Regions from separate parts of the Nocardia sp. NPDC056952 genome, predicted to be linked through region 3. Evidence: riboswitches for the same ligand, from Rfam matches in the RefSeq annotation. Region 3 holds a riboswitch; each other region holds the start of a gene.

Region 1 (7,469 bases), on a different contig from region 3:
GCCGTTCCCGACCGTGTGAGTTGGATCAAACGGACACAGCGAACATGAGGACGCACGCCGGACGGGCGTAAGTTGGGGGCGGTGGGCGATGTGCAACCTTCTGAGACCGGACTGGTCGTTCCCGATGATCTGAGCGGGATAACGGCTGAGCAGTATCGGGCCTCTATGCGGCACTATCCGGCCGGCGTCACGGTGGTGACGCTCGGAGCCGAGAGTGGACCGGTGGGGTTCACGGCCACCTCGTTCGCCTCCCTGTCGCTGGAACCGCCCCTGGTGTCGTTCAATATCGCGCACACCTCATCGAGCATCGACGCGTTGCGAGCCGCGGACTCGGTGGTGATCCATTTCCTGGGCGAACACCAACAACACCTGGCCCACCGCTTCTCGCGCACCGCCGCCGACCGCTTCACCGACCGCGCCCTCTGGACCACGCTCGACACCGGTGAACCGGTCCTGCACGGCACCCCCATCTGGCTGCGCACCACCCTCCACAAACTCATCGACCTCGGCGACCACACCCTCGCCGTAGGCCTGGTCACCCGAGTCCACGACCAAACCGAAGAGTCCCCCTCCGCGGCCCCGTTGCTCTACTACAACGGCAAATACCACCGCCCCACCGCCCTCGACACCTGATCAGAGCGTCTATGTCAGCCGATTGCCCACCAGCTACAGCTAGTGTTTGGTCCGGTGAGCGAGGCATACGACTGGTCGTGGTTGCGCGCCGGTGTTCCGGGTATCGACCTGGACATGTATTTGGCGATGCCGGAAGACCTCGCTCGGGTGATCGAGGTCAAAGACGGCCTGCTGGTGCATCGCGACTCACCTTCGCCGAATCACCTCGCCATCGCCGACGTGATCAAACAGTGCCTGCGGGAAGCGATCCGGAAACGCGCCACCGGGCAGCCCTGCCTGAAGGCCAGCGGCGAACTGGACATGCTGGTCTCGGAGGTTCCGTTCAATTTCCGCCGCCCCGACGCCATCGTGTATCGCTGTATCGAAGACCCCCGCGACAAGTGGAAGACCAAGCCCACAGCAGGGGACACCCTGTTGGTGGTCGAAGTGGTTTCACCAGCGACGGTTACCGCCGATTGTGTGGACAAGCGAGCGGAATACGCGCGCGCGATCGCCATCACTGATCCGCTCGGCGTCACCATCACCTGGGACGCCCTCGACGGGGAACGAATATCGGCCGCCGAGAGCAGGTCTCGACGGCCGACGTCCGGTGAATCTCGCCTGTGACGAGTTCAGCCGATCAGGCAGGGAGCGGCGCCTTCGGGGGAAGAGGCGCTGAGGGGACGGGTTTCGGGGGTCGGGTTCCAGTGGCCGTCGGTGGCGGCGTAGTTCCAGGTGGGCCCGTGGCTGACCAGGGTGGCTACCGCGCTGATCAAGCGGTCTACGTCGGCGGCGGTGGTGCCGAGGCCGATGCTGGCGCGGAGGGCGGCGTCGAGGCCGAGGCTCGCGAGGAGGGGGTGCGCGCAGAAGCGGCCGTCGCGGACGCCGATGGCGTGCTCGGCGGAGAGGTACGCGGCGACTTTGCCAGGGGCGACATCGGCGATCGTGAAGGCGACGATGCCCACACAGTCGGGGCTGTCGGACCAGATACCGACCAGGTCGACGCCGGGGATCGCGGACAGGCCGTCACGCAGCCGGTCGGCCAGAAAGCGCTCGTGCGCGACGAGTTCGGTGGGGTCGATGGCGGCGAGCGCATCGCAGGCGGCGGCAATAGCGGCCGCGCCCAGGACGTTCGGCGAGCCGGCTTCGTGCCGCTGCGGCGCGCACGCCCATTCGACCTCTGTCACACCGACATTGCGCACCGCACCACCACCGGCCAGGTAGGGCTCACCCTCGTCCAGCCAGTCCCGCCGGCCGACGAGCACACCCGAACCGAACGGCGCGTACAGCTTGTGCCCGGAGAAGGCGAGGTAGTCGATCCCGGTCTCGCGCAGGGAGATCCGGCGATGCGGAGCCAGCTGAGCGGCGTCGACGAGGATGCGCGCACCACACAGATGGGCGATGGTCGCGAGCCGTTCCAGCGGCAGCACCTCACCGGTGACGTTGGACGCACCGGTCACCGCCAGCAGCGCGGCAGGCTTGCTGCACAGCTCGGCGACGACACGCTGAATCGTCTCCTCGACCGTGGCGGCGGCCCGCACGACGCGACGACCGTGCTTCGCCCACGGCAGGAAGTTGGCGTGGTGCTCGATATCGAGTACCACGGTCTCCCCCGGCACGCACCCGGCCAGCAGGTTCAGCGAATCGGTGGTGTTACGCGTGAACACCACGACCTGGTCGTCGTCGGCGTCGAGGAACCGGGCAACGGACCCACGCGAAGCCTCGTAGCACTCGGTGGAGATCCGCGAGGCGTATCCCGCGCCCCGGTGCACGCTGGCGTAGAACGGCAGCAACTGCGAAATCCGGTCGGTGACCTGCTTCAACGCCGGCGCACTCGCCGCGTAGTCGAAGTTGGCGTAGGAGCTGGTGCCGCCCTGAACGAGCGGAACCTGCAGGTCGGCACCGGAAACGGCGGCGATGGCACAGGTGGGGTCGATTACAGCAGTCATGACGAAATCCCGTCGGCTCAGGGACCCGCTCCTGAAGAGGTGGCCCGCGCTTGCCGCGCCCAATTCGGACGTCAGCCTGGTCGTCACCCGGAGCACCCCACCGCGGAGGAGGGTTGCCGACCAGCAAGCCGGGGCTGAACGCTGGTACTCGTGACCTGCAACGAGAGTGACAGACGACCACCGGACCTGTCAACCACCGATCGTCGGTGCGCTCCGAGTCGACCCGGACCACCCCCGAGATCTCCCGGTTCGGCGCGGCGGCCGGGCCGTCGCGGCCGCAGCGGGAAATCGGTTGTCCACGTGCGCTTTCCCTTGTGATACTCCGGGGATGCCTGCCTTCGCCGATTTCGACCGGCGCAACTACCCCACCGTCGATGTCGCCACCGGTTACGACGGCTGGGCCGATACCTACGAGCGCACCGTGATGGACGAGATGGACGCGGCGCTGCTGGATCGGCTTCGCCGCCCGGATTGGGCGGGAGTGCGACAGGCGGTCGACCTGGGTTGCGGAACGGGGCGAACCGGCGCGTGGTTGCGCAGCCGCAGTAGCGCCGAGATCGACGGCGTCGATCTGAGCGCGGGCATGCTGGCCCGTGCCCGCGCCCGCGGTGTACACCGCACACTCACCAAGGCCGACGTGTGTGCCACCGAATTACCAAGCAGCACTTACGATCTCGTGATCTCCTCACTGATCGACGAACACCTGCCGGACCTGCTCCCGTTCTACACCGAGGCCGCGCGGCTGGCTGTCCCAGGAGCCACGTTCGCCCAGATCAGCTACCACCCACAGTTCATGATGGTCACCGGAATGCCGACGCACTACACCCCCGCTGGGGGCGATCCGATCGCGATCAGCACCCACCTGCACCTGCTGAGCGAGCACATCACCGCGGGCACCGACGCGGGCTGGGTCCTCACCGAAGCGGCCGAGGCCCTGGTCGACGACGCCTGGCTCGCGGCGAAACCCAAGTGGGCCCACCTGCGCGGCCACCCGTTCACCATGGCACTGGTCTGGACGCTCGGCGGCATAGGCGCCGCGCCGCACGCTTCGAGGCACGCCCGAAACGAAGGGAATCGCCCATGAGGGGACGTGGCGGAACTAGCATCCGACGAAGGGAATCGCTGCGCTGAGGGCTCGGCAGATCAATGTGGCGCTGCGGGTGGGGTCCGATGTCAAACCGGTACACAAGGGGTGAACTTTGCCCGTGATGGACGCCGTACGATCGAGTGAAGCGAAAATAGTCCACGTAGTTGATCGGAAGAAGACCATGTCACACGCCTTGAGCTCCACTTCGGCGGACGTGAGCGCCGATCTACCCGACGAATTCGTCCACCTGGCCAGGTTGGCGCTCGCCGGGCGCGAGCAGGATGTCGCAATGTTCGTGCGCCGGGCCGCGCGCCGCCACCGGCACGCCAGTCCCGAACTGGCCGATGCGCTGATCGCGCTGCTGCGCCAGAACCCCACGCGCGCCAATCCCCTACGCGCGGAGGTGGATACGCCGATTCCGGTCGACGGCGACAGCCGGCTGCCGCTGCTGCGGGTGATCCCGCCCGGCTCCACCGCCGAAGTGCCGATCCTGGCCGCCGAAACCTATGACGTGCTCACCCAGATCGTCGACGAACGCAAGCAGGCCGACCGGCTGGCCGCCGCCGATCTGACCCCGGCCCGCAGCTTGCTGTTCGTCGGTCCGCCCGGCGTCGGCAAGACGATGGCCGCGGCCTGGCTGGCCCACCAACTGTCGCTGCCGCTGGTGGTCCTGGACTTGGCGACCATCATGAGCAGCCTGCTCGGCAAGACCGGCACCAACCTGCGCCATGCCATCGACTACGCCAAGCAGCGGCCGTGCGTTCTGCTGCTCGACGAGCTCGACGCCATCGCCAAGCGTCGCGACGACGATCGCGACGTGGGCGAGTTGAAGCGGCTGGTGACGGTACTGCTCCAGCAGATCGACGACTGGCCGACCGGCGGGGGCCTGGTCATCGGCGCGACCAACCACGCCGATCTGCTGGATCCGGCCGCGTGGCGGCGCTTCGATGTGAGCGTGGAGTTCGCGCTGCCCGAGGCCGAGCAACGCTGCGAGGCGATTCGCCGGTTCGCCGGGCAGCCACTGCCCGACGGCGCCGTGGACGCGGTGGCGCTGGCGTCGAAGGGCTTGTCGTTCAACGATATCGAGCGCGCGATGCTGCGATTGCGCAGGCGTTGCGTGCTCGAGGACCAGCTTCTGCCCGGGCTGATGGCCGAGCATTCCGCGCGACTGGCAGCTGAACTTCCCAAAACGGATCGGTTACGGCTGGCACAGACGCTGACGGGCGTGTCAGGCTTGTCTCAGCGCCAGATCAGCGCGCTGACGGGGGTGTCGCGCGACACCATTCGTGGTTTCACGCATCGACGGGAATAACGTGGCAGCTGGGGGGATTCACCGGTGGCGGGACCGCGATTTCTGATCGGCTTCGGTGAACGACTCACCGCGCCCATCTCCCCCAGCAGATCGGGCGGCTCGCCGCCGCCCCCGTACACGGTGGCGCAGGCGCGAGCCCGACTCGCGCCGATGCTGAGCGCGGCCACCTCGAGTGCGGACGCGTTGCCGAAAACGGCCTGCCCGGAGGACGAGACGGTCACGGCTGTCACCCTGCATCCGCAGTACCTGTCCATAAGTGGTTATCCCACAAGACTTCTCACATCGATGCAGTTGGATCCGCTGGGCAGCAGGCCGGTGGCGATCGCGCCGGAGCACGGCAAACCGCGGGCGAGCACCCTGCTGTTCCTGGCAACGACCCGCGTCAATCTGCAGTTGCTCACCGAGCGGATCACTGCCGACGCACCGCTGGGCGGCGCCGAGATCGGTATCGTCAGCCTGGCGGAATTCCGGCTCAACAACGCCGCCGACAGGCTCAGACTCGCAGCGGAACCGCGTAATTCGGAGACCGTCGCCGAATTGGTGCTGCACTCCGGTCGCGACATCGCCCTGCAGGGTCTGCTCGACTTCTCCCGCGATCTCGATCTCGACGTGGCCATCGACCGCCGACTCGACAACGGTGGTCTGGCCTTCGTCCCCGTCACCGGAACCCACGCCGCCATCGCCGCACTCGCCGGCTACTCGTTCACCAGGGTGATCCGCCGCATGCCGCGCATGCGCACCCAGCTCGGGCGCGACACCACCACCAGGACAGCGCTTTCGACGTTCCGCCCGGCCTTGCCGACGACCGAGCCGACCGACCGGGAACTCACCATCGCGGTCTTCGACGGTGGCATCCCCGCACGCACCCCACTGACCCGCTGGGTCGACGCCCACACCTTCGCCGACAGCGCCGCGCCGCAGCGCACCTATCTCGACCACGGCCACCGCGTCACCTCGGCGCTGCTGTTCGGCAGCGTCGACCCCGTCCAGCCGGTCCCGGTCCCCTACGGCTACATCGACCACTACCAGGTGCTCGACGAGGACACCGACGACGACCAGTGCGAGCTGTACTCGGCCATCGAGCGCATCGATACCGTGCTGCGCCAACGCAAATACGAGTTCGTCAATGTCAGCATCGGCCCCGAACTCCCCATCGAGGACGACGAAGTGCACGCCTGGACCGCGTTCTGGGACGACTACCTCAGCGACGGCACCACGCTGGCCACCATCGCGGTCGGCAACAACGGCGAGGCCGACAGACCGAGTGGCAACGCGCGCGTCCAGGTTCCGGCCGACAGCGTCAACGCGCTCGCGGTCGGTTCATCGGATCGGGTGGGAGCGCAATGGAACCGTGCGCCGTACTCCGCGATCGGGCCGGGCCGCTCCCCCGGCACCGTGAAGCCCGACCTGCTCGCCTTCGGCGGCAGCGATCACGAACCGTTCCACGTCGTCGGACCGGACGGCACCGCAGTTCCCGACTCCGGCACCAGCTTCGCCGCCCCGATGGCCCTGCGCGCCGCGCTGGGCGCCCGCACCCTGTTCGGCCCGAAACTCGGTGCGCTCGACCTGAAGGCCCTGCTCGTGCACACTGCCGAAAGACGCACCAGTTCACCGGATTCCGACTCAGGACACGGCCGTATCGCCGCCACCCTGGCCGACATGGTTCTGTGCGGCGACGGCGAAGCCAGAGTGCTCTACCAGGGTGAACTCACCCCCGCGAAATACCTGCGCGCCCGGATTCCGCTGCCCGCGGCGCTTCCCGCCGGCATGGTCCGCATTCGAGCGACTCTGGTCTTCGCTACCCCGGTCGACCCCGCCGACCCAGGCAGCTACACCCGCAGCGGCCTCGACGTCACGTTCCGTCCGCATGACGAGCGGTTCGCCGAACCGACCAGAATCCACCCGGATTCGGCCCCGTTCTTCCGCGCGACCGAACTCGACCCCGAGGCCGTGCTGCGCCGTGACTCGCACAAGTGGGACACCGTCCTGCACGCCGAGCGGAGCAAGCGCGTCAACAGCCTGCGCAACCCGGTCTTCGACATCCACCACACCGCCAGGGAATCCGGCCATCCCACCGTCAACGCACAGCCGATCCGCTACTCGATGGTGATCACAGTGCGCCACGCCAAGGTCGACGACCTGTACGAGCGGGTGCTCAGCGCCTATGTCACCCAGCTCGAAGCGCTTCGCCCGACGATCGAGATCCCACTCGATGTCTGAGTTCCCAGCGGAGATCTTCGTCGACCCGATCGCGGCGCGGCGGCTGAGTTGTCAGAGCGTTTACCGGCTGCAGCACCTGGGCGCGCGGCTGTTTCCGTGGCAGGAGGAGACGTTCACCGAGATCCTGCTCGGCCATCTCACCGGGGTGGACTACCGCATCGACGCGCCGTGCCCCGATTGCGTGCCGCCGCGGGGGTGCACGTCGTGGGGGTCGGCGACGCAGGCGGCAGGATCGGGCGGGCTCCGGCTGCTGACGCGACCGGAGGAGGGCGGTAACCGGGCCCGTGGC
Region 2 (7,469 bases), on a different contig from region 3:
ACCCAGTCGACCGAATTCTTGGTCTCCAGGAACTCGGCTACCCGCAGGGCCGACTCGGTGGAGTGGCGCACGCGCAACGGCATGGTTTCCAGGCCCTTGAGCAAGGTCCAGGCGTTGAAGGGGCTCAGGGCCGGGCCGGTGTGGCGCATCAGGGTTTTGACGGGGCCGTCGATGTAGTCCTGGGCGCCGAGGATGGCGCCGCCGAGGACGCGACCCTGGCCGTCGATGTGTTTGGTGCCGGAGTAGACCACCACGTCGGCGCCGAGTTCGAAGCCGCGCTGGAGCAGGGGGGTGGCGAAGACGTTGTCCAGCACCACCTTCGCGCCCGCGGCGTGGGCGAGCTCGGTGACCTTGCGGACATCGACGAGGGTCTGCATCGGGTTGGCGGGGGTCTCGAAGAACACGGCCTGGGTGGGGACGGACAGGGCCTGCTCCCACTGGTCGAGGTCGTCACCGTCGACGAAGACGGTTTCGATGCCCCAGCGCGGCAGGATCTCGTTACAGACCACGAAACAGGAACCGAACAGGCTGCGGGCGGCGACGAGACGGTCGCCCGCCTTCAGCAGGGCACCGAGCGCGGTGAACACCGCCGACATGCCGGACGCGGTCGCGAAGGCCGCCTCGGCGCCGTCGAGCAGGCGGATGCGCTCCTCGAACATGGCCACGGTCGGGTTGCCGAAGCGCGAGTAGACGAAGTGCTCGACGTCGCCGGTGAACGCGGCCTCGGCGGCCTCGGCGCTCTCATAGACGAAACCCGAGGTCAGATACAGCGCCTCGGAGGTCTCGTCGAAGCCGGAACGGCGCAGGCCGCCACGCACGCCGAGCGTGCCGGGACCGACGCCTTCGGGCAGTGGCTTGTCGAACGAACCACCGGTGATCATGCTTTTCTCCTTATGCCTGACGCCACGGCAGGCCGACAGCGCGCCAACCGGTGCTGCCGCGCTGACCGAACGCGTCGGGACCACCTTCGAAACCGTCGAGCACGTTGTAGGACGGCGCCACGCCCGCCGCCGTCGCCAGGTTCGCCGCATGCGCGGAACGCTGGCCGGAGCGACACAGGAACACCACGGGTGCGTCGTCGGGGCGACCGGCGAGTGCCTTCTCGAGCTGCACTCCGAACTCCGGGTTGCGCGTGCCGGTGCCGTCGACCCATTCGATGAAATGGGCCGGGCGTTCGATGGAGCTGGTGTCGGGGATGCCGATGTGTGCCCACTCGCCCTCGGTGCGCACGTCGACCAGCACGGCGCCGGGGTGCTCGGTGAGCAGCTCCCACGCCTTCTCAGGGGTGATGTCGCCGGCGTAAGTCATGTCGATCCTCCTGCGTGAATCCGCTCTTGCCGTGCCGGAAATCCCCGAACACACGGCCAGGTCGTCACCCGGAGCACCCCACCGCGGAGGAGGGTTGCCGACCAGCGAGCCGGGGCTTGACGCTGGCACTCATGACCTTGCGATCTGAGATTGCCTCGGCACCGGTCATCGTGTCAAACGATTCAGAACGAGCACACCAGCCACGCGCTGTCCACGCGGGTCAGTTTCCAGTTGCTCGCCGCCGGGTTGCCGTTGACCACGAGCGCCGCGTCGATTTTGGCGCGGTCACCGTTGACGGTGGCGTTCTCGAAACCCTTGCCGTCGATCGTGACAGTGGATTTCGGGCCACCGAGCTGTTCGCCGAGGCCGGAGGTCTCTTCGCTGAAGCCGGGGCAGGCCACGCCCGTCGGCGGACGGAGGTCGCTGCGCGAGCGCGCGTCGATATAGTTGGTGACAGCGGCCGCGAGACGGTCGGCCTCTGTGACATTTTTCTCAGCGGGTGAGAGCAGTCCACCCGCCACGATGCCGATGAGCACGATGATCGCGATCACCGCGGCCGCGACGAACGGGACGATGGAACGCTTGTCGGTCTGATCCACCACTACGGGCTGGTCATCCGAGCCTGTTTGCTCCTCGTTCATGGGGTGTCGTAGCGCAAAAACCGGTCCTCTATGACCGGCCACGAGCACGGCAAGTTGAAGCCTGACGCGCACAGCGCTACTCCTCCTTTCGGGATAGTCAGGTTACAGATAAGCATGCTAATTTGTAAGGCGTGGGCGAGGTTGTGAAGCGGGCTTTCAAGTACCGGTTTCACCCGACCCCGGAGCAAGCCGCTGAGTTGGAACGGACCTTCGGTTGCGTGCGCAAGGTATACAACCTCGCACTCGAGACCCGGACCGTGGCGTGGCAGCGGGGCGAGCGGGTCAACTACAACACCACGTCGGCGATGCTGACCGAATGGAAACGCAGCGAAGACCTCGCCTATCTGAGTGCGGTGTCGTCGGTGCCGTTGCAACAGTCGTTGCGTCACCTGCAAACGGCATTCGCCAACTTCTGGGACAAGCGGGCCAAATACCCACGCTTCAAGTCCCGTAAGAAGTCCAGGGCCAGCGCGGAGTACACCCGGTCGGGGTTCCGGTGGCGTGACGGGGAGCTGACTTTGGCGAAGATGAGCGAACCGCTCGCCATCGTCTGGTCGCGCGAGCTGCCCGGCGATCCCTCCACGGTGACGGTGTCGCGAGACGCGGCCCGTCGCTGGTTCGTGTCCTTGCTGTGCGAGGATCCCACGGTCGAGCCACTCCCTCGCACGGGTCAGGCGGTCGGGATCGACGCCGGGCTGACCCATTTGCTCACCCTGTCGACCGGCGAGAAGATCGCCAACCCGCGCCACGAACGCGCCGACCGTGCCCGGTTGGCGAAAGCTCAGCGCAGCCTGTCCCACAAGGAGGAGGGCTCGGCGAACCGGGCCAAGGCTCGGCGCAAAGTCGCTCGCGTCCACGCTCGCATCGCCGACCGCAGACGCGACTACCTGCACAAGATCACTACTCGGCTCGTGCGTGAGAACCAAACGCTCGTGATCGAGGATTTGACCGTCCGCAACATGATCCGCAATCACTCGCTCGCGCGAGCGATCTCGGACGCGTCGTGGTCGGAGTTTCGGTCGATGCTGGAGTACAAGGCCGATTGGTACGGCCGCAAAGTAGTTGCGATCGATCGCTGGTACCCCTCGTCGAAGCTGTGCTCGTCGTGTGGTGTCTTGCGCAACAAGATGCCTCTCGAGGTGCGTGAGTGGGTGTGCAGTTGCGGTGTCCGACATGATCGGGATGTGAACGCCGCGAAGAATCTTTTGGCCGCCGGGCTGGCGGTGACAGTCTGTGGAGATGGTGTGAGACCTCAACGGAACCCTCCGGGCGGGCAGTCGTCGGTGAAGCAGAAAACCCGACCCGCGAGGGTGGGGACCCCGGTCCTTCAGGGACGGGACGATGTCAAGCTGTAATCCTGACAGGGGAAAAAGCAACCGTGCGGGCAGCTACACCGCGCCCCACGAAGCCATCAGCGTCGCAGCTAGAATCACACGTGATTGCGGCCTGCTGCCGCAACTCGGCAGCTGCCAGTAAGTCGGCATGCCGACTTAGCCTAAGCTAAGTTGACGCCGTCAAATCAGTTCTCGACCAAAGGGTGCGCGTAGAAATGACCGAACAGAGTGCAGCGACTCGCCCACTTCGCATTGCGATCGTGGGTGCGGGACCGGCCGGTATCTACGCCGCCGACGCGTTGATGAAGTCCGATGCCGACGTGAGCATCGACCTCTACGAGCGCATGCCCGCGCCCTTCGGTCTCATCCGCTACGGCGTCGCCCCCGACCACCCCCGTATCAAGGGCATCATCACCGCCCTGCACAAGGTCCTCGACAAAGACCAGGTCCGCCTGCTCGGCAACATCGACTACGGCACCGACATCACCCTCGACGACCTGCGCCAGTTCTACGACGCGGTCATCTTCTCCACCGGCGCCAACGCCGACCGCGCCCTGGCCATCCCCGGCATCGACCTCGACGGCTCCTACGGCGCCGCCGACTTCGTGTCCTGGTACGACGGCCACCCCGACGTCCCCCGCTCCTGGCCCCTCGAGGCCGAGAAGGTCGCCGTCCTCGGCGTCGGCAACGTCGCCCTCGACGTCGCGCGCGTGCTGGCCAAGACCGGTGACGAACTGCTGCCGACCGAGATCCCGCCGAACGTCTACGAAGGACTCAAGGCCAACAAGGCCCTCGAGGTCCACGTGTTCGGTCGTCGTGGCCCCGCGCAGGCCAAGTTCACGCCCCTCGAGCTGCGCGAACTCGACCACTCGCCGACGATCGAGGTCATCGTCAACCCCGAGGACATCGACTACGACGAGGGCTCCGAAGCCGCACGCCGTAACTCCAAGCAGGTCGACATGGTCGCCAACACCTTGGAGCAGTGGGCCATCCGCGACCACGGCGACCGCCCGCACAAGCTGTTCCTGCACTTCTTCGAATCGCCCTCGGAGATCCTCGGCGCCGACGGCAAGGTCGTCGGCCTGAAGACCGAACGCACTCAGCTCGACGGCACCGGCAACGTCAAGGGCACCGGCAACTTCACCGACTGGGACATCCAGGCCGTGTACCGCGCCGTGGGCTACCTCTCGCAGAACGTCACGCAGCTGCCGTTCGACGATCAGGCGGGCACGGTGCCCAACGAGGCCGGCCGCGTGATCGCCGACGACACCGCCGAAGGTGACGCCCGATTCATGCCCGCCACCTACGTGACCGGCTGGATCAAGCGCGGCCCGGTCGGCCTCATCGGCCACACCAAGGGCGACGCCAACGAGACCATCGCCTGCCTGCTCGACGACGCCAAGGCCTTCGCCCCCGCGCCGAAGCCCGAGCTCGACGCCGTCACCGAGTTCCTCGAGGGCAAGGGCATCCCGTTCACCACCTGGGCGGGCTGGTACCGCCTCGACGCCCACGAGCGCGCCCTCGGCGAGCCCGAAGGCCGCGAGCGCGTGAAGGTCGTGGAACGCGAGGACATGCTGCGCGCCTCCGAGCCGAACAAGGCCTGAGTTTTTGGCGCGCTGGCGCGCGCGTGTTCGCGGCCCTGAATGGCCCGCCGATGTGCGGGGTTGGGTGTGCTGTCATGGCAGAACTCGGGGTTTCAGTGGTCCCGTCCTAGTGGGGGCGCGACGTTGAGTGCGCTCGCGCCGCAGAGATAAGGCATTCTGTACTGGTGTTCGATGCCCACGTCCACATCATCGATCCGCGGTTTCCGCTGATCGAGAACGAAGGCTATCTCCCCGAGCCCTACGTGATCGATGACTATCGAAAGCGTATGGCGCACTTCGATGTTCGCGGCGGTGCTGTCGTCAGCGCGTCTTTCCAAGGCGCCGATCAGACGTACCTGAAGGCAGCACTGGCCGCGCTCGGTCCCGACTGGGTCGGCGTGACCCGGCTGGATCTCGACGCCACCGACGACGAGATCCTCGAGCTGAACCGGGCAGGCGTACGCGCCCTGCGGTTCAACCTCAAGCGCGCCGCCGCCGACATCACCGAGATGACATTGCAGGCGTTGCGCGCCCACGAACTGGCGGGCTGGCACGTGGAGCTCTACATCGACGGTCAGATGCTGGCCTCGCTGCAACCGGTGATCTCGAAGCTGCCCGCGCTCTCGATCGACCATCTCGGCATGTCCGACGAGGGTCTGCCGTACCTGCTCGACCTGGTGGACCGCGGCGCCAGGGTGAAGGCGACCGGGTTCGGCCGGGTCGAGATGGATGTGGCCGAGACGCTGCGGCGCATCCACACCGTCAACCCGGGTGCGCTGATGTTCGGCAGCGATCTGCCCGGCACGCGCGCCGGTAGGCCGTTCGAGGAGCGCGATGTGGACCTGATCTCGCAGGTGGTCGGCTCCGATATCCACGCGGTGCTCGAGGACAATGCCCGCGAGTTCTACCGGCTGCCCGCGGTGCGTCGCCCGGAATCCGAGCCGCTACCCCGCATCGAGAATCCGACTATCCCGATCCCGCGCAATCAGCTCCCCGGCGCGGACGACCACACCCGCCCGCTGCCGATCATCGAGTAGTCAGCTGATGATCGCGCCGGTGAGCCACACACCGGACGCGATCAGCGCGCCGAACAACTCGACCAGCATCGACAGGCCGACGCCCTTGAGCGCGTGCACCGTCGCGGGCCAGGCCAGGTCGTTGGTCTTCAGGCGGTACAGCTCGGCCAGGTACACACCGAGCACGAAGCCGATGAACAGGCCGACGATCGGGATCACGAAGAAGCCGGCGATGCCGAGCACCGCACCGGCCAGCAGCGCACGGTTCGACACCCCGGCTTCGCGCATCCGCTTGCCCGGCCAGGTGTACTTCACGACGCCGGAGAGCGCCAGCGCGACGGTGGCGATCGCCAGCACCGTCCAGGCCGTCGCACCGCCGGTCATGAACGCCCACACCGCGATCGCCGCGAAAATGAGGATCACCCCCGGCAGAATCGGTACGATCACGCCGACGATGCCGACCAGAATGACAAGGCCGACAACGACCTCACCCCACACGCCCACTACCGGGTCCTCCCGTTGCCGCGCCGAGTCGCGCTCGTGCGAATTCTCGCCCATGCTCTACCCGAGCCGCCACCCCAGCGCTATTGTCAATGTGTCAATACCGTTCGACAACGAACTGAGGTCACCGCGTGAGCACGGAGTCCACCGCCAAGCAGGGGCCCCTTGCGGGCATCAAGGTCATCGAGTTGGCAGGCATCGGGCCGGGCCCGCACGCCGCGCTACTACTGGCCGACCTCGGCGCCGACGTGGTGCGCGTGCAGCGCCCGAACCAGCTGCCCGGCTTCATGGAACGCCCCCAGTGGCGTGGGCGAACGATCGTCGAGGCGAATCTGAAGGACCCCGCCGACGTCGCCAAGATCCTCGACCTGGTCGAGAAGGCCGACGTGCTGCTCGAGGGCTTCCGTCCCGGCGTCACCGAGCGCATGGGCCTCGGACCCGACGAGGCGCTGGCCCGCAACCCACGCCTGGTGTACGGCCGGATGACCGGCTGGGGCCAGCACGGCCCGCTCGCCGATCGCGCGGGACACGACATCAACTACATCTCGCTGACCGGTGTGCTCAATGCCATCGGGCGCAAGGGCGAGCGGCCGGTACCGCCGCTGAACATGGTCGGCGACTTCGGTGGCGGCTCGATGTTCCTGGTGTTCGGCGTGCTCGCCGCCCTGGTGGAGCGGCAGAATTCCGGCAAGGGCCAGGTGATCGACGCCGCGATGATCGATGGCGCGCTTGCCCTTTCGCACATGATCTGGGGCATGCGCGGGGTCGGCCTGTGGTCCGACGAGCGCGGCACCAACCTGCTCGATACCGGCATGGCCTTCTACGACACCTATGAGACCTCCGACGGCAAGTACATGGCCGTCGGCGCGATCGAGCCGCAGTTCTACGCCGAACTGCTGGCCGGGCTGGAGATCGACCCGGAAGGTCTGCCGATGCAGATCGACCCGAACGGTCAGGAACAGCTGCGCAAGCTGTTCACCGACAAGTTCCTGACGAAGACCCGCGACGAGTGGGCCGCGATCTTCGACGGCACCGATGCCTGCACCACCCCGGTGCTGACCTTCACCGAGGCCACCGAGAACCCGC
Region 3 (7,469 bases):
ATGATCCGGCACACCGGGATCATCGAGGAGCTCGAGCTCGAACGGTTCGGGTTGCGCTATCTCGACTGTGATCCATGGGGCTTCACACCGTCCGACGGTGCGCGCCCGCCGATCGTGTTCCACCGTGATCTCGACGAGACGTGCGCCTCGATCGCGGCCGCCTGCGGTGTCAAGGACGCTGACGCATATCGCCGCTTCGTCGAGGTGTGGGGCGAGCGCAGCGCACGGGTGATGCGGTCGTTCGGCGGGCCGCCGACGCCGGGCAGGCTCGTTCGCTCGTTCTGGGGGCTGGACGCGCGGGCCGGCGGATCGGCGTTGTCACGGGAGTTCCTGCAGTCCGGTGACGCGCTACTGGACTTCTGGTTCGACGACGAACGGCTCAAGGCGTCGCTCGCGTGGTTCGGCGCGCAGTCGGGTCCGCCGATGTCGGAGCCGGGGACGGCGCCGATGGCCGGGTTCGCCGCGCTCATGCACACACTGCCGCCCGGGCGTGCGGTGGGTGGGAGTGGGGCGCTCAGCGCGGCGTTGATCGCGCGCCTGCAGGCCGACGGTGGCGAGCTGCACACCGGCGACGCCGTCACCTCGCTGCGCCGATCCGGCACCGGGTGGCAGGTGACGACCGAATCGGGCCGGACACTGCACGCCGACACAGTGATCGCGGGCTCCCATATCCTGTCCACGCTCGACCTGTTGCGCGCGGGCGATTTCGACCCCCGGGTCCTCGACGACTGGCAGCGCCGCATCCGGGTCGGCCCCGGCATCGGCATGGTGGTGCGCCTGGCCACCGACCGGCTACCCGAATACCCCGGCGCCTCCCCCGCCGAATCCGCCCGTGGTCTGCAGTTTCTCGTCTCCGACCGCCGACAGCTTCGACTGGCTCACGGCGCCGCCATGGCCGGTTCGCTGCCGCCACGCCCGGTGGTGCTGGCGATGAGTTTCAGCGCGCTCGACCCGTCCATCGCACCCGCGGGCGAACATCAGCTGTCGCTGTGGGCGCAGTGGCATCCCTACGAACTCGCCGACGGCGGCGACTGGGCAGCACACGCCGAGCACGAGGCGGACCGGATCATCGCCGAGGTCGACCGGTACGCCCCGGGTTTCACTTCGTCGGTGCTCCAGCGATTCGTGCAGACGCCGGTCGATCTCGAGCGGGAGATGGGACTGCGCGGCGGCAACGTCATGCATGTGGAGATGTCCCTCGATCAGATGATGCTGTGGCGGCCGCTGCCCGAGCTGTCGGACCAGCGCGTCCCCGGCGCTCCCGGCCTGTACCTCACCGGCGCATCCACCCATCCGGGCGGCGGAGTTTCCGGAGCCAGCGGGCGCAGCGCGGCCCGCCTGGTCCTCGGCGACGGGCGCAAGCGCCGGTTCACACCGCTGCGCAAGCGATGAAGGCATGCCCGCCACAGCGCCGCAGTCGGCATCACGGCCGCACCGGCCCGGCAGTTCGGCGGCATCGATGACCGGCACGGTCCTCGACACAGGTCGTCGTACCCTCGCCGCGATCCGCGCCTGGTTACGCGCCGACCCACGCCGTGCGATACCGGCCGTGACCGCGCTGGCACTGGTGCTCGCGCAGATCACGTACCCGTTGAGCGCGGGGGTGGCGCGCGACCGGATCACCGTCGCGGTCGTGGTGCTGTCCGCCTCGACCGCCCTGCTGCACGCGGCGACCACTCGCGGATTGCGGTGGGCCGCCGGGTTCTTCGTCGTCGTGTCCGGGCTGGGGCTCACCGCCGAAATCGTCGGCACCGCGACCGGATTCCCGTTCGGCAGCTACGCCTACGCCGTCGATCGGCTCGGGCCCGCGTTCGCCGATGTGCCGCTGGCCGTGCCGTTGGCGTGGACCGGCGGGCTGTACCCGATCTGGATCGTCGCGGGCATGGTCGTGTCCCGTGCGCACCTGTCGGGCGCCTCCATCACGCAGAGCCCCGGTCGGTCCGCATCCACGCATGCCCAGCCACCCAGCGCGTCGGGCGCTCGGCTGCTCAGCGGGTCGAATGCCGGGCGCCTGGGGCTGTTCGTCCTCGGCGCGGTCGGCTGGGATCTGTTCCTCGATCCGCAGATGGTGGCCGACGGCCAATGGACCTGGTCGGTCACCGACGCGGGCCTGCCCGGCATCCCCGAGATCCCGTACACCAACTACCTGGGCTGGGCGCTCGTCGCCGTGGTCATGGCAGTGATTCTCACCCTGCTCGATCATTTCCTGCCGCCGCCGCGCGACCCGTCGGTGGCGGTCCCGGTCGCGGTGTTCGCGTGGACCTGGCTCGGCTCGGCCCTCGCGCACGCGGTGTTCCTCGGCCTTCCCGCGTCGGCGATCTGGGGTTTCCTCGGTCTCGGTGTGCTCGGAATCCCGTTGTTTCTGCGTGCGCGGGCCGCACGACGCGCGTTCTGAGCGGCCGACCCCGCGGCGACACACCCCGATTCGGGGCGAAAATGCCTGATCGGCATGGGTGGGCGGTGAGTGCTGGGCCCGTCGTGTGGGCTCTCGGGCCTGAGCCTGGCACGATGTCAACCGTGCAGCCGAGTCCCGTCGCCGACATGCCCGCTCCTTCGCCGCGTCGTTTCGTGCCCGCGCGGCGCGTCGCGGCCGTTGCCGTCCTGCTGGCACTGCTCGTGCCCGCGCTGGCCGGGTGCCTGCGCGTGCAGGTGTCGATGGGGGTGTCGTCGAACGATCGCGTGTCGGGGCGGATCGTCGCCGCGGTGGTGCCGACGGGGCCCGACGACAAGGGGCCGCAGCTGAAGGCGCCGGAGCAACTGGCGGCGAAGGTGCGGGTGGAGAACTACAACCAGGACGGGTACGTCGGCACCCAGGTGTTCTTCGACGATCTGTCCTTCGGCGAGGTCGGCCAGCTCGGTGGCCTGTCGGATCAGACACAGGGCATGTTCACGCTCGAATTCCAGCGCAGCGGCGATCTGGTGAGTCTCACCGGGCGCGTCGATCTGGAATCGGTGCCGCCGCACGGGTCGGACGTGCAGTTCTCCGTTGCGTTCCCGGCCCGCGTCGCCAAGACCAACGGCACCCGTGAGACCACCGACAGCGAGAACACGGTGTCGTGGAAGCTGCCCGCGGGCGAGGTGTCGACCCTGCGTGCCGAGGTGAAGTACGCCGACCCCAACACCCGCTCGTTCGCGGGCTGGGCGGGCATCGTCGGCGGCATCACCCTCGCGGTGGCCGCGCTGATCGCGGGCCTGGCGTTCCGCGACCGCAACCCCGGCCCGCCCAACGCACCGCGCGGCGGTTTCTCCCCCTCGGAGATGTGGCGCGAAATCTCCAGTCGCAGACTGGGCCGCTGACATGAGCGCGGCGGCCCGCTACCTCACCTGGGCGGGCACCGGTCTGGCCGCACTCGGCGCGGCCACCGCCGCCTACAACCTGGTTACCTTGCGCACCCTGCCGCGCGGGGTCGCCGGCGTGATCGAACCGGTCACGGTGTGCGTCCCCGCCCGCGACGAATCGCAGCGCCTGCCCGCGCTGATCGCCGACCTTCGCGCGCAGATCGGCGTCCCCCGCCTGAGCGTGCTGATTCTCGACGACGCGTCCACCGACGGCACCTACGAAGCCGCACTCGACGCGATCGCCGACGACGAGCGCTTCACCGTCCTGCGCTCGGCCGCCCACCCCGCCCCCGGCTGGACCGGCAAGGCCGCCGCGTGCGCGCGCCTGGCCGCCCGCACCGACGCGGCCGCCCTGGTGTTCATCGACGCGGACGTACGCTTGGCCCCCCACGCGATCGCCGCGGCGGTGACCGAATTACGCAGGCGCGGAGCAGGTCTGGTCTCGGCCTGGCCGAGACAGGACGCCGGTTCGACCGCCGAGCGACTGATCCAGCCCCTGCTGGCCTGGTCGTGGGCTTCGACCCTGCCCGTCGGCCCCGCCAACCACAGCCTGCGCCCGTCCACCGCCGTAGCGTGCGGCCAGTTCCTGGCCGTCGACGCCGCGGCCTACCGCGCCGGCGGCGGCCACGCGGCCGTAGCGGCCAGCGCCACCGAGGACCTGGACCTGGCCCGCGCCATCCGCCGAGCAGGCCATCGCACCGCCCTGGTGACCGCGGGCCCCGCCGCGAGCACCCGAATGTATACCGGCACCACCGAACTCACCGACGGCTACACCCGCTGGCTGTGGTCGGCCTACGGCGGCCGCCGCGACACCGGCGCAGCCATCGGAATCCTCGCCGCCCTCGCCTACTGGATTCCCCCGCTGGCCGCGATCCTCGGCCGAGGCCGAACCCGCCGCGCGGGCCTGCTCGGCTACCTGGCCGCCGTCACCAGCCGCCTCACCGCCCGCACCATCGAAACCCGCAAGCCCCCCACCGGAACTGACCTCGCCTCAGCTGTGGCCCACCCCCTGTCAGTGGCCCACTACCTCAGCCTGTGGACCCGCTCCCACCACCGCCACCGCACCGGCCGCCTGCACTGGAAACAGCGCCCCCTGGTAACCCCCGAAGACCCGATAGCCCACCACGCCTGACCCGCAGTTCCGCGACGGCGCAGGCGCATCAGGGCCGCCGAGCGGGTGAGGGGCAGGCGCGCACCCGCTCGACACCGAGTCGAGCAACCACCCTCAAGCCACCTCGGTGATCCCCACCGTCGGAAAGAAGAAGCACGACCGCCCACCATTGTCAGTAGTACCGAAAACAGCAGCCAACACAGTCCCCCGCCCCGTATCCACAGGCACAGCCCGCACACCCCCCACAGGAATAGCGGCGAAGAGAAAGTCCCGAATAGCCGTCTCAGCAAGAGGCCGCAATTCACCAGGAACCTCAGCAGGCACCATCGCCCGCACAATGTCGGCAATCGACCCCATCGAGGCCATCCCCCCACGCCCGGTACTCACATTGAGCCACGCCACCTGCATCCCGGACGTCTTCGTAGCCGCGGTATCGGCCGCAAGCCCATAGGGCAGGAACGTGAACAGAGTCTGCCCGGATTTCACCGCGGACAGATCGAGCCCGGGTATCGGCAGTGTGTTGGCCGGCCACGGCCCCGGCACCGCCCCCGCAACAGCCGGAACAAGCCCCGCTCCGTCACCGGTACAGTTCGCCGCCACCGTCGGGTAGAGGAACGGCTGGATACCCAGCGCCTTCAGCGTCTCGACAACACTCTGATAGGCACCGAGAAGATCCCCCGCCCCCGCGGCGGGCGTGACACCGGGTGCGTCCCGAGTGACAGCGGGCGCCACCGGCACGGCCGGTTCGGCAACAGCCGACGGCACAGCCGACAGCAACGCAGCGGCGCAAACCGTCAGGGCGGTCAGTGCGGTGGAACGACGCGGCATGATCACGACGTACTCCTCATCGACGCAGAGAACCCCGACGCTACCGCCTGCGATGCGGGATTCCGGACAGGTGAAGTAACCGCCCGTTCGGCGCGTCGCAATTTCCCAGCGAACCCACCGATCGCCGCTCACCCCCGGTCCGCGGGTCCCCCACCACGCCGAACCGGGGCAATTGTGCCCGTGCTCGCGCCCGGTTCCAACCTCTGTGCTCACGCTGATTTCTACCGTTGTGGGTACCGCACATGTGCCACATGCTGATTCAGCTCGGGTCACAAAACCGGGGCGCAACCATCCAGAGCGACCGAGAGACCTGGCTCGATGACGTCGCAGCAACCCGCCCGTTTCGGGGTGTGGGTGCTTCTGCCGGGTTCGATGGAGGAGATTTTCGTGCTGTCTACCTGTCCGGCCTGAGCGCCGCCAGATCGCGAACCCGTTGCTGGCCGGGTGGAGGTCACTGTGCCTCGTTCCACTGTTTTCCGAAGGATTCCCATGACCGCGTCTGCCGTTTCCGGCGCCGAGACCGCGCCCGCACCGCCCGGCGACGCTCTCCCCGCCGATCCGGAATCCGGCGGCAAGGCGCCCGCCGGCGACCTGCCCCGGATCGCCGGGTCGTGGCACCCGTGGCGCTGGGTCGTCGCGGTGATCGCTCTGCTGCTGGTGGCCCAGTTCGCGCACGGCCTGATCACCAATCCGGGGTGGGACTGGGGCACTTTCGCCCAGTACTTCACCGCGAAGTCGGTGCTGGCCGCGCTCCGGGTGACCATCGAGCTCACCCTGTGGGGCACTGCCCTCGGTTTCGTGTTCGGCACCCTGCTGGCGATCGGGCGGGTGTCGAACAATCCCGTGCTGCGGGTGATCGCCTGGACCTATATCTGGGCTTTCCGTTCGATCCCGCTGATCGTGCAGCTGCTGTTCTGGTTCAACATCGCCTACCTGTATCCCCGCCTGTCCGTGGGCATTCCGTTCGGCCCCGGCTTCTACGAGTTCGATGTCAATGGTGTGATCAGCGGTTTCACCGCGGCGGTGATCGGGCTGGCCCTGCATCAGGCGGCATATTCGGCCGAACTGATCCGGGCGGGTCTGCTCGCCGTCGACGACGGTCAGCTCGAAGCGGCGGCGGCGCTGGGGATTCCGCGCTGGCGCCAGTTCCGCACGATCGTGTTGCCGCAGGCGATGCGCTCGATTCTGCCGAACGCGGCCAATGAGGTGATCAGCCTGTTCAAGGGCACCTCGATCGTGTCGGTGATGGCGATCGCCGAGCTGTTCTACCAGGTGCAGGTGATCTTCGGCCGCAACGGCCGGGTGGTTCCGCTGCTGATGGTGGCGACCGTCTGGTACATCGCGCTCACCACGGCGCTGTCGATCCTGCAGTACTACATCGAACGGCACTACGCCAAGGGCGCGCAGCGTGCGCTGCCGCCGACACCGTGGCAGCGGGTCCGCGCCAAGGTCACCGAGATCGCCGCCGGTGCGGCCGCACCCCGAGGAGCAACCCGATGACCGCAGCGGTGCTGGCGCGCGGAATCCGCAAGTCCTACAGCGGCATCGAGGTACTGCGTGGCGTGGATCTGGCGGTACGCGCCGGTGAGGTGGTCGCCGTGATCGGGCCCTCCGGCTCCGGCAAGTCCACGCTGCTGCGGGTGCTCAACCATCTGGAAGCGCAGGACGCGGGCACCGTGCACATCGACGGTGAGCTGATCGGTTACCGGCAACGCGGCAACATCTTGCGTTCGCTGCCCGACCACGCGGTGCGCGCCCAGCGCAGCCGCATCGGCTTCGTGTTCCAGCAATTCAATCTGTTCCCGCATCTCACGGTGCTCGACAATGTGGCGCTCGCCCCGGTCTCTGCGCAGCGGCGCCCACGCGGCGAGGTGGTCGCCGAGGCGAAACAGCTTCTGGAACGGGTAGGACTGGCCGATTTCGTCGACGCCTATCCCCGGCGGCTGTCCGGTGGTCAGCAGCAGCGCGTGGCCATCGCGCGGGCCCTGGCCTTGAAACCACGGCTGATCCTGTTCGACGAACCCACCTCCGCACTCGACCCGGAGCTGGTCGGCGAGGTCCTCGCGGTGATCCGCGATCTCGCGCACAGCGGCACCGCGCTGGTGATCGTCACCCACGAGATCGGTTTCGCCCGCGAGGTCGCCGACACGGTCGTGTTCCTCGACGAGGGCGTGATCGTCGAACAGGGCGA
Region 4 (7,469 bases), on a different contig from region 3:
AGCACAGCGGACCACTCTGTCATGCGCCACCCCGTCCGCGCGCAGGCGGTATCTGGAACAATCGGGCTCGTGAACGAGGCGGAGACGACCGGCAAGCACCGGGTCGCGCGGTTGAGCGCGGGGGAGCAGTACCTGCGCAGTCATCTGCCGATGACCGTGGTGACCGCGCTGATCGTGATCGCGGTCGGCTTCGTCGCGTGGGATCGGTGGCGCCGCGGCGCGCTGATCTTCGGCAGCGCCGCCCTGGTGGCCGCCGCGTTCCGGCTGTGCCTGCCGACCGTGCAGGTGGGGTTGCTCGCCGTGCGCAGCCGCCCGTTCGACGTGGCCGCGCTCACCGCGCTCGGCAGCGCCATCGTCTTCCTGGCCGCCACGATCAACACCCTCGGCGTCAGCTGACGACGAAGGCCGACCACGGCATCGTTGACGTGGCCGGCCCCGACACCCCCGGATGTGGTGTCGTTCAGGCGGTTTCGGGGACTTTCGGTTCCCAGAGGCTGCGATGCCCCTGGCTGCCGTACAGGGCGCGCGCCCGGTCCGGCGTGATCGTCACCGGGTCGACCGGCACCGGCGCGGCGGCGTGCGCGGCGAAGACCTGCCCGGTCATCGGGGCGATGAACGGGGCGGCCTTGACGATCACCCAGTTGTCGCGCCGGGCGGCGACCCAGGCGATCACCTTCGCGGGAATCCGCACCGCGAGGTCGACCACGCGGGGCACCCGGTACCGGCCGAGCCTGCGCATCCACATCGGCAGCGTCGGGATGCTGGCCAGCGAGAGCAGCCTGCTCCCGATCGCGTAGCCCCAGCCTTTGCTCGGCGGCGTCCACATCAGATAGTGCATGCCTTCGATGGCGCGCTCGGTGACGCACAGTTGCGGCCGGACTCGCTCGTAGTAGGCACGCACCTCCTCGCGCGAGCGCGGGACGTCCGCGGGCTTGCAGGTCTGCAATTCGGCGGCGATCGCGCATTCGGCCCAGAAGCGCCGCTCCTCCTCGGGGCTCAGCGGGCCGGGTCCGTACATCTCATAGGCCTTGAGCACCGAGTGCCAGCCGGTGATGTGGATCCACAGCTGGGTTTCCGGGCTGTTGGCGCTGTAGCGTTTGCCGCTGATCGGTTCGATGCCCGTCATCGGCGCGTGCACCTTCATCAGGTGCTCGGCGGCCTGGATGGCGGTGCGGCCGTCGCCGACCGCGACGAGCACGAAGTACAGCAGGGTGTGGTCGAGCCGCGTGCGTGGGTTGCTGTAGATCCCCTGCGAATCGGCGACGGCGGCGGTGAGGAACGGATCGAAGTGTTCCAGGGCGACCGCGCGCTGGAATCCGATCAGGGCGGTCGGCGACGCCCATACCTTCCAGCTGGGGGAGTCGGGTCCGAAGAAGCCGTAGTCGTCGCGGCGCAGGGAAGTGGGGTCGAAGGCCATTGCACGTGCTCCTTTGCAAGTGAATACAACACCACCGTAGCAATGGCGTGTGATGAATACAACGGCTGCGTAGGAATTGCGCTGACAAGTCGGCCGCGGGGTATCGTCCAGGGAGAGAAAGGCAGGTGGGCGTGTGACCGCGACGCAGGACCGACGACCGCGGCGCCGCTATGCCCCGCGACTGCCGCCGCAGGAACGCCGTGCGCAACTGCTCGATGCCGCGTTCGCCGTGCTGGGCCGGGTGGAACTGCACGAGTTGAGCATGGAGGCGGTCGCGCAGGAGGCCGGGGTCGGAAAACCGGTGCTCTACACCGTGTTCAAGACCCGCGCCGAACTGGTCGAAGCGCTGCTGGAGCGCGAGAGTGAACGCGGACTGGAACAGATCGCCGACACGCTGCCCGACGACCTGTTCGGCGCCGATCCGGTCGCCGTCGCCTCGTCGACGGTGGAAGCGTTCGTCGGTGTGGCACTGGCGAATCCGACGCGCTGGCGGCTGATCCTCGCCACACCCGCGAGCGCCCCCGGTGAATACCGCGCGGCTCTTCGCACGTCGCGGGCCGATATCCTGGCGCGCGCGGAATCTCTTGTCCGCATGGGCATTTCGCTGTCACCGCGCTGGTCGGGCATGGATGCCGAACTGCTCGCGAACTCGACCCTGACCGTCGCCGAAATGCTCGGCAGGCTGGCCGTCAGCGAGCCGGAAGAGTATCCGCGCGAACGGCTTCAGGCCTACGTTCGCTCGATCGTCACCCTGCTGACCGGGCCCTGACGGCTCAGCGGTTCTCCCGCGCCAAGCGCATCGTCTCGGTGAGCAGCTTCGACACGGCGGCCGCCTCGGTGAGGAACCCGTCGTGCCCGTCGCGCGAATGCACGATCTCCAGACCCGCGCAGCCCGGCAGCCCTTCGGCCAGCTCGGCCTGGGTGTGCAAGGGGTACAGGCGATCCGAGTCGACTCCGCCGACCACGCACGGCACCGATGTCGAGGCCAGCGCGGCAGCGATACCGCCGCGCCCGCGACCCACATCGTGGCGGTTCATGGCCTCGCTGAGCAGCACGTAGGTGGCCGGATCGAACCGCTGGACCAGCTTGTCGGCCTGGTGCTCGAGGTAGCTCTGTACCGCGTAGCGCCCACCGGTCCACGGTTCTTCGTCGCCCTGGGGCTTGTTGGTGAAGCGGTGGTCGAGTTCGCCCTCGGTGCGGTAGGTCAGGTGCGCGATGCGCCGGGCCAGTCCCATGCCGGTCATCGGCGCGCGGCCGGTGCCGTGATAGTCGCCGCCCTGCCAGTCGGGATCGGCCGCGATGACGGCCATCTGGGTGGTCTGGGTGCCGATCTGATCGGCGGTGGCGCGGGCGCCCACGGCCAGCACGAGCGCGGCGCTGACCCGCTCGGGCAGGCCGATGATCCACTCGAGTACCCGCATGCCACCCATCGAGCCGCCGACGACAGCGCCGAGCCGCTCGATCCCGAGCACCTCGAACAACTGCGCTTCGGCCTTTACCTGGTCACGGATGGTCAGCTCGGGAAACCGTGCGCCCCAAGGCTTTCCGTCGGAGGCGAGCGAGGACGGGCCGGTGCTGCCCTTGCAGCCGCCCAGCACGTTGGTCGCGATCACGCACCACTCGTCGGTGTCGATCGGCGCGCCGGGCCCGACCATGCCCTCCCACCAGCCGGGCGCCCCGTCGGGCCCACCGACGACATGGGAGTCGCCGGTGAGCGCGTGTTCGACGAGCACCACATTGTCCAGCGTGGGCGAGAGCTCGCCCCAGCGTTGCACCGCCAGCCGCACATCGGGGACGACGGCGCCGTTCTCCAGCGCCACATCCCCGATGGCGACCACGCCGACGCGCCCGTCCGGCGGTGGCAGCAGGGCCACCCCGGTTCCGGGTCGGGCGATCGGCGATTCGGTGCTCACAGTCACGTCGTCGCCGCCGCGAACCCGGCCCGCAGATCGGCCAGAATGTCGTCGATTCCCTCGATGCCCACCGCGAGCCTGACCAGGCCGGGAGTGACGCCGGCCGCCAGCTGCTCGTCGGGCGTCAACTGCGAGTGCGTGGTCGACGCCGGGTGAATCACGAGTGAACGCACATCACCGATGTTAGCTACATGGCTGTGCAGGCTGAGCGCGTCCACGAACTTCTTGCCCGCATCGACACCGCCGGCCAGCTCGAAGGCCACGATCGCGCCCGCGCCCTTGGGCGCCAGCTCCTTGGCTCGCGCGTGCCAGGGCGAGGACTCGAGGCCCGCGTAGAACACCGCGTCGACGCCCGGCTGCTCGGCGACGAACTTCGCGACCGCCTCGGCATTGCTGACATGCCGTTCGACCCGCAGGCTCAGCGTCTCGATGCCCTGGGCGATGAGGAACGCGTTGAACGGCGAGACCGCGGCACCCAGATCGCGCAGCAACTGCACGCGAGCCTTCAGCGCGAACGCGGGCGCGCCCAGATCGGCGAACACCGCACCGTGGTAGCTGGGGTCGGGCTCGGTGAAGCCGGGGAAGCGCGCGTTGCCGTCGGCGTCGCGCACGGTCCAGTCGAAGGTGCCGCCGTCGACGATCACGCCCGCCACGGCCGCACCGTGACCACCCAGGTACTTCGTCGCCGAATGCACGACGATGTCGGCGCCGTGGGCCAGCGGCTGGATCAGGTAGGGGGTCGCGACGGTGTTGTCCACGATCAGTGGAAGGCCGTTCGCGTGCGCGACACCGGCGATACCGGGAATGTCGAACACCGCGCTGCTCGGGTTGGCGATGGTCTCGCCGTAGAACGCCTTGGTGTTCGGCTGGATCGCGGCTTCCCACTGCGCGAGGTCATCGGGATCCTCGACGAACGAGACCGTGATGCCCAGCTTGGGCAGCGAGTAGTGGAAGAGGTTGTAGGTGCCGCCGTAGAGGTGCGGGCTGGACACGATGTGGTCGCCCGCGCTCGCCAGGTTCAGGATCGCGTAGGTCTCCGCGGCCTGGCCCGAGGCCAGCAGCAGCGCCGCGACGCCACCTTCGAGCGCGGCCACGCGCTGCTCCACCGCGTCCTGGGTGGGGTTCATGATCCGGGTGTAGATGTTGCCCGGCTCGGCGAGACCGAACAGCGCGGCGGCGTGATCGGTGTCGCGGAAGGTGTAGGAGGTGGTCTGGTAGATCGGCAGGGCCCGCGCGTTGGTGCTCGCGTCGGGGGCCTGGCCCGCGTGGACCTGCTTGGTCTCGAAGGACCAGTTCTCGGGCAGAGAAGAGTCAGTCATGTCGTGCTCCAAATGGGTGTCAGCCGGGGGATCTCGTCAACTGGGTCGGATCGACTGGCAACAACACATGGGGGCCTCCTGCAGTGCGCGCTTGCTCTCGACTTTCGAGAGCCCGGTCATCACCCGGAGCACCCCACCGCAGCTGGAGGGTTGCCGACCAGCGAGCCGGGGCTTGGCGCTGGTACTCATGACCTTGCCGTCATGTTAACCGGAGATCTCCCGCGGGCGGAAACTTCCCCCGCATTTCCCGCCGAAGATCACTCGTTGGACGGTGTGCCGAAGCCTGGCGTGTCGTCCACCGGTGCGCCGCAGACCTGCCGTAAGCCGTGGTAGGCGCGCAGCACGGCGTCCCGAGTGACCCGGACAGCTACCGCCGGTGACCCGCTCAGCAAGGCTTGTTCGGTGTCGGCGACGGAGAGGTGGCACAGCATCTGCCAGATCCCGGCCACCAGCTTCACCGTGAAGTCGTCCGGTGACGTGCCCATCCGTTGCGCGAGCTCGGTGCACACCGCGACGTTCTTCTTCTCCGCGTATTCCAGCGCGCGGGCGTTGACCGACTGGCTGGTGCGCATGATGCGCTGCATCTGCAGGAATTGGCGGATGAACCGGATGCCGTCCGCGTCCGCCTCGGCCTGGACCACCGTCAGGTAGGCGCCACACAGTGCCTGGAGTTCGTTGCCGGTGTTCGGCTGGGAGCGCAGCGCGACGGCGACGGAGACCCCGAAGTCGTCGATCGGGGCCAGCACGATGTCTTCCTTGAGCGCGAAGTACCGGTTGACGGTGCGCGGGGACACATCGGCACCCGCGGCGATCTGCTCGACCGTCGTCGCGTCGAACCCTTGGCTGTCGCACAGGTCGAGTCCGACCGCCACGATCGCGGCCTTGGTCTGGAGCTTCTTGCGCTCGCGCAGGCCCAGCGGCGCGCCGGCAGCCGGTTCGGTCGTCCGGTCGGCGCTGATCGGAGTGGTCGAGTCCAGCATTCCCTCAGCCTACCGTGTCGGCGGCTCTATCTGTCCAAGTAGGCCAATTGGCGCATTCAGACATTTTTCTCTTGACGCCAATTGTCTTGCAGTGCCAGGATTGACCCACGCCAATCGAGCGACGAGGAGTCCTGGTGACCGGCACCGAGATAATGACGAAACATGTTGATCAACAACAGAATTCGATGCGGTGGTGGGCGTTGGTCGTGCTCTCCGCCGCCCAGTTGATGGTGGTGCTCGACGCCACCGTGATCACGATCGCCCTGCCCTATGCCCAGCGCGACCTGGGGATCAGCGACGGCGACAAGCAGTGGGCGCTCACCGCGTACACGCTCATCTTCGGCGGCCTACTGCTGCTCGGCGGACGGATGGCCGACTACCTGGGCCGCCGCCGGATCTTCCTGGTCGGCCTGGTCGGCTTCGCTGCCGCCTCGGCGCTGGCCGGGCTCGCGCAGACCGGCCCGCAGTTGTTCATCGGCCGAGGTCTACAGGGTGCGTTCGCCGCGCTGCTCGCCCCCGCGGCTTTGTCGCTGCTGTCGGTGATCTTCACCGATGTGCAGGAGCGGGCCCGCGCGTTCGCGGTCTTCGCCGGCATCACCGCCGGTGGCATCGCGTTCGGGCTGATCGTCGGCGGCGCGCTCACCGAGTTCGCGTCGTGGCGATGGACGCTGCTGATGAACACGCCGATCGCGCTCATCGCGGTAGCCGGTGCGGTGGCGGTGATCGCGCGCGATATCCCGGTGCCGAGAACCGGCGGCTACGACCTGCCCGGCGCCGTCACCGTGACATTCGGCTTGGTGTCGATCGTCTACGGATTCAGTCGCGCCGCCGAACACGGTTGGCTGGCGGGCAGCACGCTCGGCCTGCTCGGGGCGGGCTTCGCGTTGCTCATCGCGTTCGTCTTCATCGAGGCGCGCTCGGCGAATCCGCTGTTGCCACTGCGCATTCCGGGTGAGATCAATCGGGGCGGCGCCCTGCTGGCCGCGCTGCTGATCCCGATCGCGATGTTCGCGATGTTCTTGTTCCTGAGCTTCTACTACCAGAACACCCTGGGCTATTCGCCGCTGAAGGCCGGCATCGCGTTCCTGCCGTTCCCCGTGGGCATCGGGATCGCGGCGGGCATCACCAGTTCGTTGATGCCCAAGTTCGGGCCGCGTCCGCTCATGGTGGTCGGCGCGCTGCTCGGTGTCGTCGGACTGCTGTGGCTGGCGCAACTGAGTTACGGCGACGGGTACGCACTGAGCGTGCTGCCCGCGCAGCTGCTGATGGCGCTCGGGATGGGCCCGCTGTTCGTCGGGATGCAGGCCGTCGCGCTGCATCAGGTCGACGCTGAGGACTCCGGCGTCGCCAGCGCCCTGCTCAATGCCGCCCAGCAGGTCGGCGGCGCCGTCGGCACCGCCCTGCTGACCACGCTGTCGGTGCAGGCCGCCGAGAACTACGTCACCGACAACCCGACCGTCGACCACCTGATCGAACGCGCCTCGATCTACAGCTACGACGTCGCGTTCTATATCGGCGCCGGCTTCTTCCTCGCCGCCGCCGTGGTGATCGCGGTGATGATCCGCGACAAGCCGGAGAACCTGATCGAAGGCGACGAACACGCGGCCGCGGTACCGATCGCGGTCTGACCTGGTGAACCGGGCCCGCGCCACCGTTCTCGGTGCGCGGGCCCCGCCGTGTTACTACTCAGTAGCCGGTCAAGGCCCGATCGGGTGCCGACGTGCGGCCGGAGCGGAGTAGCTTCGAGGAGTCCCGCACAGCGGGCCCTCCCATCGCGGTGAGGTGGGGGACAGCAGTACGCTCGTCTTGTTTGCACCACACGTCCCGCAGACAACGCGGG

What was found. Region 3 has a riboswitch for S-adenosylmethionine ahead of ACFTS5_RS28025 (amino acid ABC transporter permease). Riboswitches for the same ligand answer to the same signal wherever they lie in the genome.
Region 1: another riboswitch for S-adenosylmethionine. It lies ahead of ACFTS5_RS32770 (aminotransferase class V-fold PLP-dependent enzyme); the one in region 3 lies ahead of ACFTS5_RS28025 (amino acid ABC transporter permease).
Region 2: another riboswitch for S-adenosylmethionine. It lies ahead of ACFTS5_RS21400 (rhodanese-like domain-containing protein); the one in region 3 lies ahead of ACFTS5_RS28025 (amino acid ABC transporter permease).
Region 4: another riboswitch for S-adenosylmethionine. It lies ahead of ACFTS5_RS25265 (bifunctional o-acetylhomoserine/o-acetylserine sulfhydrylase); the one in region 3 lies ahead of ACFTS5_RS28025 (amino acid ABC transporter permease).

The regions. Positions count from the first base shown of each region.
Region 1 is NZ_JBHURA010000016.1:67,336-74,804, reverse strand. It holds gene ACFTS5_RS32780 (flavin reductase family protein) at 166-633, shown strand; gene ACFTS5_RS32775 (Uma2 family endonuclease) at 688-1,239, shown strand; gene ACFTS5_RS32770 (aminotransferase class V-fold PLP-dependent enzyme) at 1,245-2,561, opposite strand; SAM riboswitch class IV at 2,603-2,717, opposite strand; gene ACFTS5_RS32765 (class I SAM-dependent DNA methyltransferase) at 2,890-3,645, shown strand; gene ACFTS5_RS32760 (AAA family ATPase) at 3,830-4,960, shown strand; gene ACFTS5_RS32755 (S8 family peptidase) at 4,985-7,180, shown strand; gene ACFTS5_RS32750 (hypothetical protein) at 7,173-7,469, shown strand, end outside.
Region 2 is NZ_JBHURA010000006.1:63,952-71,420, reverse strand. It holds gene ACFTS5_RS21405 (O-succinylhomoserine sulfhydrylase) at 1-881, opposite strand, end outside; gene ACFTS5_RS21400 (rhodanese-like domain-containing protein) at 892-1,308, opposite strand; SAM riboswitch class IV at 1,326-1,445, opposite strand; gene ACFTS5_RS21395 (hypothetical protein) at 1,491-2,021, opposite strand; gene ACFTS5_RS21390 (RNA-guided endonuclease InsQ/TnpB family protein) at 2,093-3,304, shown strand; gene ACFTS5_RS21385 (FAD-dependent oxidoreductase) at 3,499-4,887, shown strand; gene ACFTS5_RS21380 (amidohydrolase family protein) at 5,052-5,903, shown strand; gene ACFTS5_RS21375 (DUF456 domain-containing protein) at 5,904-6,386, opposite strand; gene ACFTS5_RS21370 (CaiB/BaiF CoA transferase family protein) at 6,515-7,469, shown strand, end outside.
Region 3 is NZ_JBHURA010000010.1:145,519-152,987, reverse strand. It holds gene ACFTS5_RS28050 (phytoene desaturase family protein) at 1-1,392, shown strand, start outside; gene ACFTS5_RS28045 (carotenoid biosynthesis protein) at 1,397-2,395, shown strand; gene ACFTS5_RS28040 (LppM family (lipo)protein) at 2,542-3,297, shown strand; gene ACFTS5_RS28035 (glycosyltransferase family 2 protein) at 3,299-4,471, shown strand; gene ACFTS5_RS28030 (hypothetical protein) at 4,565-5,410, opposite strand; SAM riboswitch class I at 5,564-5,657, shown strand; gene ACFTS5_RS28025 (amino acid ABC transporter permease) at 5,768-6,778, shown strand; gene ACFTS5_RS28020 (amino acid ABC transporter ATP-binding protein) at 6,775-7,469, shown strand, end outside.
Region 4 is NZ_JBHURA010000008.1:43,780-51,248, forward strand. It holds gene ACFTS5_RS25240 (tRNA (cytidine(34)-2'-O)-methyltransferase) at 1-23, opposite strand, end outside; gene ACFTS5_RS25245 (DUF3017 domain-containing protein) at 70-396, shown strand; gene ACFTS5_RS25250 (oxygenase MpaB family protein) at 461-1,417, opposite strand; gene ACFTS5_RS25255 (TetR/AcrR family transcriptional regulator) at 1,551-2,186, shown strand; gene ACFTS5_RS25260 (homoserine O-acetyltransferase) at 2,191-3,336, opposite strand; gene ACFTS5_RS25265 (bifunctional o-acetylhomoserine/o-acetylserine sulfhydrylase) at 3,333-4,649, opposite strand; SAM riboswitch class IV at 4,732-4,842, opposite strand; gene ACFTS5_RS25270 (TetR family transcriptional regulator) at 4,907-5,629, opposite strand; gene ACFTS5_RS25275 (MFS transporter) at 5,764-7,257, shown strand.